One region of the Paenibacillus sp. FSL R5-0908 genome, then DNA from elsewhere that is predicted to be linked to it. Evidence: riboswitches for the same ligand, from Rfam matches in the RefSeq annotation. Region 1 holds a riboswitch; the other holds the start of a gene.

Region 1 (4,378 bases):
CAATCCTTTCCATTACACCCTCTTCATCGTACAGTTTTAAATCATAGGAGAACATGGCTTCTTGAACATCGATAACTAATAGTGCTGTTGATTGTTCCAAATGAATAACCTCCAAGAGCTTTTTTCAAAATCATACCAGAAACTGGGACAGACTATCTACCTGCTAGAAGTTACAACTGTTAAAAATAAAAACCGAGTATCTGTAAGCAGATACCCGGACGATTTCATCAATCTTTTATTTACCACGCTTATTATGCCAAATCAATGCATGCAGCTGTGGAAGTACACGAACCTTGTTCATATCCGAATCCACGATTACTTTATTAAACAACCACTCCAGCCTTCCCAGAAGCCGAGCAGAAATGTTGCCCTCTTCCGTGACATCATCATTACCAGGCTGCAGAAAGAGCTGCACATTCGGATATCGCTGGTGAACGTTTTTCGCATAATCAAAATCCTTATCATCAAACACTACGACCTTCAAGCTATGCGTAGAACGACCCAGTTTCTCCATCTTACTCATGATGTTATCTAGCATTTCCCAATTCGTTGTCATTCCTGAGCTTGGGGGTTTAGGACTGATTGTCAGCACATCCACGTCATTGAACCAATCCTGCCATTTACTCCCCTGAGTTTCTATCGCTGCTTTTATTCCACGCTCATGAAGCAGATTGATGAAGGTACCCATTCCTTCACCAATCAAGGCAGGATTACCGCCTGAAATCGTAACACAGTCGAAATTATCTCCAGCTAACGCCAATAATTCATTTATGATTTCTTCTGCTTCCATCATGTGAACCTTATTCTTAACCGTACCATCCCAAGTAAAAGCGGAGTCACACCAGCCGCAGCGATAATCGCAGCCATAGGTGCGGACAAACATCGTCTTCACTCCAATTACCGCACCTTCGCCTTGAATAGTTGGACCGAACATTTCTATTACAGGAATCTTACTCACAGTCACAGCCTCCATACAAACGGTAGGATGGCCCTTCATCCGGAACATCTTCAGCCAGCACCTCTGCCCAAGAGGTTGGAGTCTCCCATAGCTTTACCGAGTACAATGGCAACCCTGCTTGCTTAAGCTTGTAAGCAATATATGAAGACATATTCTCCACTGTGGTGCGGAAAGACAACAAGGCTACTTTGGAGCCCGTATTCGTTAACGTCTCTAACACAGGTTCATTTCCCATGGCAAGAAAAGCGTGATCTAAACGATCTACAAGGCTTTGTTGTACTGTCATTTTGATATCGCTAAAATCAATGACAAAACCTTCATCCGAGTGGCCTTCCGCGGCCATAGGTTTGCCCTTCAGCACGACTTCGAGCTTATAAGTATGTCCGTGCAGATTGCTGCATTTCCCTTTGTGTCCCACTAACTGGTGTGCCGCGTCGAACGTAAATATTTTGCAGACTGAAACCTCGTTAAGCATTAAGAGCCGGCCTCCATTCTCTCTGCCTCATATTGCTCAAGACCACGCTGACGCAATAGACAGGCTGGACAAGTACCGCAGCCACTGCCAATAATACCGTTGTAACAGGTCAGTGTGTGTTCGCGAACATAATCAAAATACCCCAGTTCATCGGCCATTTTCCACGTTTCTTTTTTATCAAGCCACATTAGGGGAGTGTGGATCGCAAACTCATAGTCCATAGATAAGTTCAGCGTAACATTCAATGATTTCACAAAAACATCACGGCAGTCCGGATAACCGCTAAAGTCCGTTTGGCAAACCCCAGTGACGATATGGGAGTACCCCAGTTGTTTAGCTAATATGGCGGCAAAAGATAAAAACAACAAATTACGCCCATCGACGAAAGTACTTGGAAGCTCATCCCCTTCACCAGCCACGATATCTATATCCTGACGGGTAAGTGCATTGGGTGCCAGCTGATTAAGCAGCCCCAGATCAAGAATATGCTGTTTTACATTAAACTTAGCTGCTATCTCTGTTGCAACTTCGATTTCAGCCGCATGACGTTGATTATAGTTGAAGGTAACTACCTGCACTTCCTCATACTGCTGCAATGCCCAAACCAGGCAAGTGGTGCTATCTTGTCCGCCGCTGAATACGACGAGTGCTTTTTTGTTCATATGAATCTCTCCTTATCACAAGTTGGAATTTAGCGGTTGTCCACTTTTTCTGGATAGAGGTCGTGATTGATTAAGCGGTGTTCTGCCATCGCCTCATACTTCGTACCCGGTCTTCCATAGTTGCAATAAGGATCAATTGAAATGCCTCCGCGCGGAGTGAACTTGCCCCATACCTCAATGTAACGCGGATCCATCAGTGAGATCAGATCATTCATAATAATGTTGACACAGTCCTCATGAAAGTCACCATGGTTGCGGAAGCTAAACAGATACAGCTTTAATGATTTGGATTCCACCATTTTTTGTTCAGGAATATACGAAATATACAGCGTGGCAAAATCCGGCTGACCCGTTACAGGACACAAGCTAGTGAACTCAGGGCAGTTGAATTTAACAAAATAATCACGCCCGGGATGTTTGTTATCAAACACCTCCAGAATGTCTGGATCATAACCAAACTTGTACTGTGTTCCCTGATTACCAAGCAAAGTAACTTCTTGCATTTCCTCTTTCAATCTTCCTTCTGACACGACAAAAAACCCCTCTCTTTTCCTTCGGCCTTGGCCGGTAATGGAAAGAAGAACGAGATTTCGAAAACTTGGCTCCACTAAGAAGAAACGGAAGCATCGTCCGGATAAAGGACAGCAACCGCTTGTACTGTTTAATATATTCTTAGTTTTTTATAGAGGGAGTTCGCGAACCTCTCCTGCATAACTTTAGCGCAGACTTCTTCTTAAAACATATTGCGTCTTGAACTATACCATGGCTAGCCCGCTCCTGACAAGTTCTACTCTTTACGTACGTAGAATTTATGAAGTTCAAAAACAATGCCATTTGATCGTGAATTTCTTTTTAATCACATGAATTATTCATATGGTTAATTAAGATGTGGCAAAAAAAAGGATTCAAATCCTAAGAAAGGGGTAACTTATTCATAATAATCTTCGAGCTAAGGGTGGGAGCATGTTATGGAACAAAGTATACAGCAGCTTATGGATTGGCTTAACAATCATTTGAATGAAACAATCGCTATTGAAAAGAAAGAACTTCGTGATTTGGATAAAGTTCATTTCAATTTAGAGTCCGTAGATTTCCGGAGTGCAGACGATGTTATTGATGAATATCTTGGAAGTGCACTGATATTAAGAGGTTTCGGCAGCACACTTAACGCCGATGGTGAACTGGTATCCCTGCCACAATCCACTTATGATTTAGCTGTTGAAGGTCTTCAAATCGTAGACTTAGCCGACCGCAAGGCAGAAATAACTACGGACAGAGCTAATTACACCCTTTCAGTAGATTAAACGAACATGATTACGATAAGCAAAAAGAGCCCGCAGTTCGCTGCGGGCTCTTTTTGCTTATCATTTATTCTTCTCCAATGATCTCCACTTCAGTTTCCAGATCCACACCGAATTTATCCTTCACAGTCGCTCTTACATGGTGGATTAGCCCGATGTAATCACTGGCTGTTGCATTATCTGCATTCACAATAAATCCCGCATGCTTCTTGGATACCTCAGCACCGCCAATTCTTGTACCCTGTAAGCCGCTCTCTTGAATTAACTGACCTGCAAAACGGCCAGGAGGCCGCTTAAATACACTCCCACAGGATGGATACTCCAGCGGTTGCTTCGATTCACGTAAATAAGTTAGTTCATCCATTTTTGCCTTGATCGTTAAAACATCACCGGAAGTCATAGCAAATTTGGCCTCAAGTACAATGTACTCACCGCTTGCGAACACACTTTTTCTGTATCCCCATTGCAGCTCATCACCTTGCAGAGTTACCATTTGCCCATTCTTATTTATAGCTAGTGCACTATGCAGGACATCTTTGATCTCACCGCCATAAGCACCTGCGTTCATATAAAGCGCTCCACCAACAGTTCCTGGAATGCCACAGGCGAACTCAAGACCCGTAAGCTCCTTATCAAGCGCATATCTGGAAACATCAATTATTTTGGCACCACATTGCGCATATAAGAGATTGTCGCGAATTCCCATTTCGGTCAGACCTGCCGTTTGCAGAACGATCCCACGTACACCTCCATCACGGATAATCACATTGGAGCCATTCCCAAGTACCGTAAGGGTTATCCCATTTTGTTCTGCATATGTAACGATCTTTTGAATTTCATCATAAGTAGCTGGTGCAGCCAAAATATCAGCCTTGCCGCCCATTTTAGTGTACACGTGATCTTTTAAATTCTCATGACTTTTCACTATTCCTGCAGTCATTAGCTGCTCTAGGTCATCTTGAATTTTGTCAATATTCATGTT
Region 2 (4,378 bases), 2.6 Mb from region 1:
CTTCTGGATAAACGTTCAGCCCTCCGGATATGATTTTATTCTTCAAACGTCCCGCCATATATAAATAACCAGCTTCGTCCTGATAAACATAGTCTTCTAAAATAAGCCATCCCTCTCTAAAAGCTGCTGCTGTCTCATTCGGTAATTGATGGTAGCCTGAAAATATCATATCACTACGCACATATAGCTGCCCAATCTCCCCAGTAGGGACTTCCCGGAACTGTTCATCACGAATGGAAATTTGCACCCCGGGATAAGGTTTGCCTACAGAGGTCGGATTATGCTCGGTCAGAACATCCAAATAACTAATATAACTCGCTTCTGAAGAACCGTAGGATTCATATAGGCGCGCTCCACCAAACACTTCCATGCCCCTTTTCTTGGACAACTCCGACCACTTTGCACCTGAGCTAATAATCGCATCAATCTGTATCTGCCCAGGTACAGCCTGCTGCATCATGGATTCGATCATTGTTGGTACGACGAACAGCACCACACCCGGAATTTGCCGGCACAGCTCTAACACCTGCGTGGCACTAAATTTTTGTGTGATATGAAAAGTTGCTCCACCATATAGACTCTGCATAACGGCGAATAAAGATAGGGAATGCACAAATGGACCTGGTGCCAAAACATCCTTCATAGCTTCCAATTCAAAAGCTATATTCGAGACCTCAAAGCTTTTTAACCATGATAAATGGGTACGCATATAACCTTTGGGCAACCCGGTTGTGCCTGAAGTAAAGCCAATAAATAATAATTCATTCGTCTCATCCAACTCAGCCTCCGGCTTCAGGGCAGCCAGCCACTGATCATAGGAACCTGTTCGTTCATTTGAGAAGGCCAGTGTTGGGATCGCTTGATCCTTGAAGACCAGATTCTTTGCGGTTTCCGGCTCGGCAAAAATCATTGTCGGCTGGCACTGTTCTATAATAACCTGCAGTTCATTAGCACTCCATTTGGGATCTAAGGGAATGGGAACACAGCCCGCATAAATCGCCCCCAAAAAAACCTCAACAAATTCAATACGATTCGTAGATAAAATCGCGATTTTGTCATGCCTCAGACCCTTTTGCTGTAAGCCATTCGCGATTCTCCGCATCGTTTCTACTAATGTGGCATAGGTATGACTTGCTTGGTCATGGGTTAAGGCAATGCTGTCGGGCTGCTGTGCTGCATGACGCAGTATAGGCACTACTAGATTCATCCTTGATCACACCTGTTCGTAATTTCTGTGACTACCGATTATATACATTCTCTTCAATCGGACTGCCCCGCAAGTCCAGCCCAGACCAAAGGATATGTGATAAGCGCCATCGCAGGCGCTCCTGTTAAACTAATCCGCTAGAATTGCTACGATAGCTTATTTTAGCTTTATATTATTTTTATGTACACATTTTCATGTAACTATTAAGTCCATCCTACAACTAAAAAAATAGCCAGCACGTATCGATTATGATCGGTACGCGCTGGCTGTATTGTTGTTTAGTCCTTCTTTTGAACAGATGATGGTGTACCCTCTTCAGCAAAAGTAAAGGTTCGGGCGATATATAAGATAGGTGTGCTTACTGCGGTTAGTAAGAACTTCGCTAGATAAGTTGTAAGCAAAATTTCAAGCCATACATTCCAGTCATACAAGCCCGCAAACGCAATGGTGCAGAAGATAAGTGTATCCACAAAGGAGCTAATCATCGTACTGCCGTTGGAACGAATCCACAGCTGACTTGAGGTGCTGTAATATTTACGAATCCAAGAGTACAACCGAACATCTAGGAACTGACTAATGAAGTAAGCAGTAAGACTACCCAAAGCTAGTCGAGGCATCAGCCCAAAAATCGTCTCCAAAGAAGACTGAGCGATATCGGTCTCCTGCGGCTTAAATACTAGTACCATCTGCATAATGACTGTAGTCATAAGCAAGGTGAAGAAACCAAACCAGACCGCTTTACGCGCTTCCGCTCTTCCGTACTTCTCATTAAGTAAATCGCTGGTCATATATAAAGTGACATACATCGTATTTCCGAGTGTCATCACAATATCAAATGGCATAGCAATCGTCTTAGCTACCTGAATGTTAGCAATTACAGTAGCAATACCTACCCAGGCATACATTCCACTTTTCCCGAACAGGCGGTAACAGAGCAGAAAAAAAGCAAAATTGACAATAACAAATAAAACTCCCCACAGCAAATTAAACATATTACTGAAATTCCTCCTAGTTTTGTTTACGCGGGATGGTTACGAACCGCGGCTTACAATATTAAATTTTCGGAACAAAACATTAATACTCTATCACAATAGCGCTAAACAATCCATAAAAATAATATTTTTATATGAAATTGGTAGTTCCAGTTCTTTTTTTTCGACAATTATCTAAAATAGTCAGCAATAATTCATTTTTTTCAGAAAAAAATGCTCTATAGGACAAAACTTTCACTATTCATCCAGAGGTTAATTCTATAGAATAGTATCAAACACCTTATTCCCGATCCATTTAGTAGAAATATGACATAACTATGGAATATATCTCGGGTCGCCAATTTCCAGCAGTTGGCATGGAGTATCTAGTGAAGACCAAAAAAGAAATGACCTCACCGTCCATAAAAAAAGGAGAGAACGATATGTTTCGTATCAAGCATTCGATCAGTCGCAAATTTACGCGTTTATTATTTGTTGTTCTGTTGCTCACGTCTCTTTTGTTAAGCACCAGCTTCTATTTTATCTCTATCAGTATCTTCAACAGCTATGTTATGCCGCAGATTAACAAAATCCTTACTGCCGCTGCTCAGGACGTATATAAGAATCTCAACGTAATGCACGCCCAGCAAACTCTAAATAAGAACGATCAGTCTGCCACCAATCTCGAGTTCTATTTTCAGGAAAAGAGGAAACAACATGGAGTGGAAACCATTTTTCTGGTCAATCTGAAAGGGAAAGAAGCTGAGATTCTATCCGCAGATCACGATGCAAAATTGCAACGGGCAGAAAGTGTCACCGTATCCTCTGCAATGCAACAAGCCTCTAAAGGAAAAACTGGACTAAGCGATACATATAGCGACGCGCATGGTATACATAAAACAGCTTATATCGGTATTCCCGGAAGTACGATGATCATCGGTGTAAGCAGTGACGTAAGCTTCATTCAAGAAAAAACAGACAGCATTCTATGGACAAGTGCCGGCATCACACTTCTGACGTTGATCATCGGCCTAACTGGTGCATGGTTTATGAGTGTGCGTATAACACGTCCAATCTCAAAACTGGCAGCTTATAGTGCCCGGCTCGCAGAGGGAGATTTCACCGAAGAATTATCAATTAAAGGAAATGACGAAGTTGCACAGTTGTCCGTAAGCTTCCAAGCGATGACCCAACGCCTGAAAGAAATGATCGGACATGTACTGGTAACCTCTAATACTGTCGTTGCAGATTCCAACTCTTTAAAAGAACGTGTTGAGGTTCTCAATGATATGGCAGAACACTCCAGCTCATCGGTAGTAGAAATCGGCAAAGGTAGTACGACTATCGCTAGCAGTGCATCAGATAACTCGAGAGCAATGGAAGAAATCAATTTAGGCATTCAAAGTATTGCCTCAGCAGCGAATGAAGTCACGGAGCAAATCAGTGAGGCTTCCGCTGAAGCAAGTGGCGGTAATGAAATTGCTCAAAGCGCTGTGCTGCAAATGCGCCAGGTTGAACGTGCTTCCCTACAGTCACTGGATCAGTTACAAATCATGAATGAGCGTTCAGTAATGATCGGAGAAGTCGTTCACAGCATTACTGAAATTACGAAACAAATCCAAATGCTGTCGCTGAATGCTTCAATTGAAGCTGCACGCGCAGGAGAGCATGGACGCGGCTTTGCTGTTGTTGCTGGAGAAGTACGCAAGCTGTCCGAACAATCACGCAACGCAAACGAACAGATCCGTGACTTCCTACTTGGACTTCAGGAAGATATGAGCCGCTCCGTTACCGAGATGAACCATGTGAATTCTGAGGTTGCCTCTGGAGTCGGCAAAGTAGCAGAAGCAGGTGATGCCTTTAATCACCTCCTGATTCTTATCCAAAGCATCAATCACAGCATCCAATCCGTATCTGCGGCTACACAGCAAATCTCGGCAAGTACAGAAGAAGTCAGCGCTTCCGTCGAAGAAACTGCACAAATTACATCCAGATCGCAAGAAAGTGCGGACACACTCGCTGCTAACTCAGAGCGGCAGCGCGTCGAACTGGAAGGCCATGCAGAAACCGTTAAACATCTGTACGAGCAAGCCAAGAAACTCCAAGAAGCTGTGCAGCAATTTAAGATTTAACGCTTGTAAACCAAAAACCCCCGTTCACACGAAAGTGTTGAACAGGGGTTTTTAGTTTACGATGGCTC

The links. A riboswitch is a leader RNA that binds a small molecule or an ion and turns the genes downstream of it on or off. The one in region 1 is predicted to bind preQ1.
Region 2: another riboswitch for preQ1. It lies ahead of MKZ09_RS06685 (queuosine precursor transporter); the one in region 1 lies ahead of queF (preQ(1) synthase).

Annotation. Positions count from the first base shown of each region.
Region 1 is NZ_JBBOUV010000001.1:4,122,507-4,126,884, forward strand. Features, by position in the region: gene MKZ09_RS18615 (cysteine hydrolase family protein) at 1-100, opposite strand, end outside; gene queE (7-carboxy-7-deazaguanine synthase QueE) at 236-958, opposite strand; gene MKZ09_RS18625 (6-pyruvoyl trahydropterin synthase family protein) at 951-1,433, opposite strand; gene queC (7-cyano-7-deazaguanine synthase QueC) at 1,433-2,095, opposite strand; gene queF (preQ(1) synthase) at 2,125-2,598, opposite strand; PreQ1 riboswitch class I at 2,762-2,805, opposite strand; gene MKZ09_RS18640 (hypothetical protein) at 3,064-3,399, shown strand; gene murB (UDP-N-acetylmuramate dehydrogenase) at 3,464-4,375, opposite strand.
Region 2 is NZ_JBBOUV010000001.1:1,484,007-1,488,384, reverse strand. Features, by position in the region: gene MKZ09_RS06690 (AMP-binding protein) at 1-1,207, opposite strand, end outside; gene MKZ09_RS06685 (queuosine precursor transporter) at 1,486-2,199, opposite strand; PreQ1 riboswitch class I at 2,210-2,255, opposite strand; gene MKZ09_RS06680 (methyl-accepting chemotaxis protein) at 2,622-4,310, shown strand.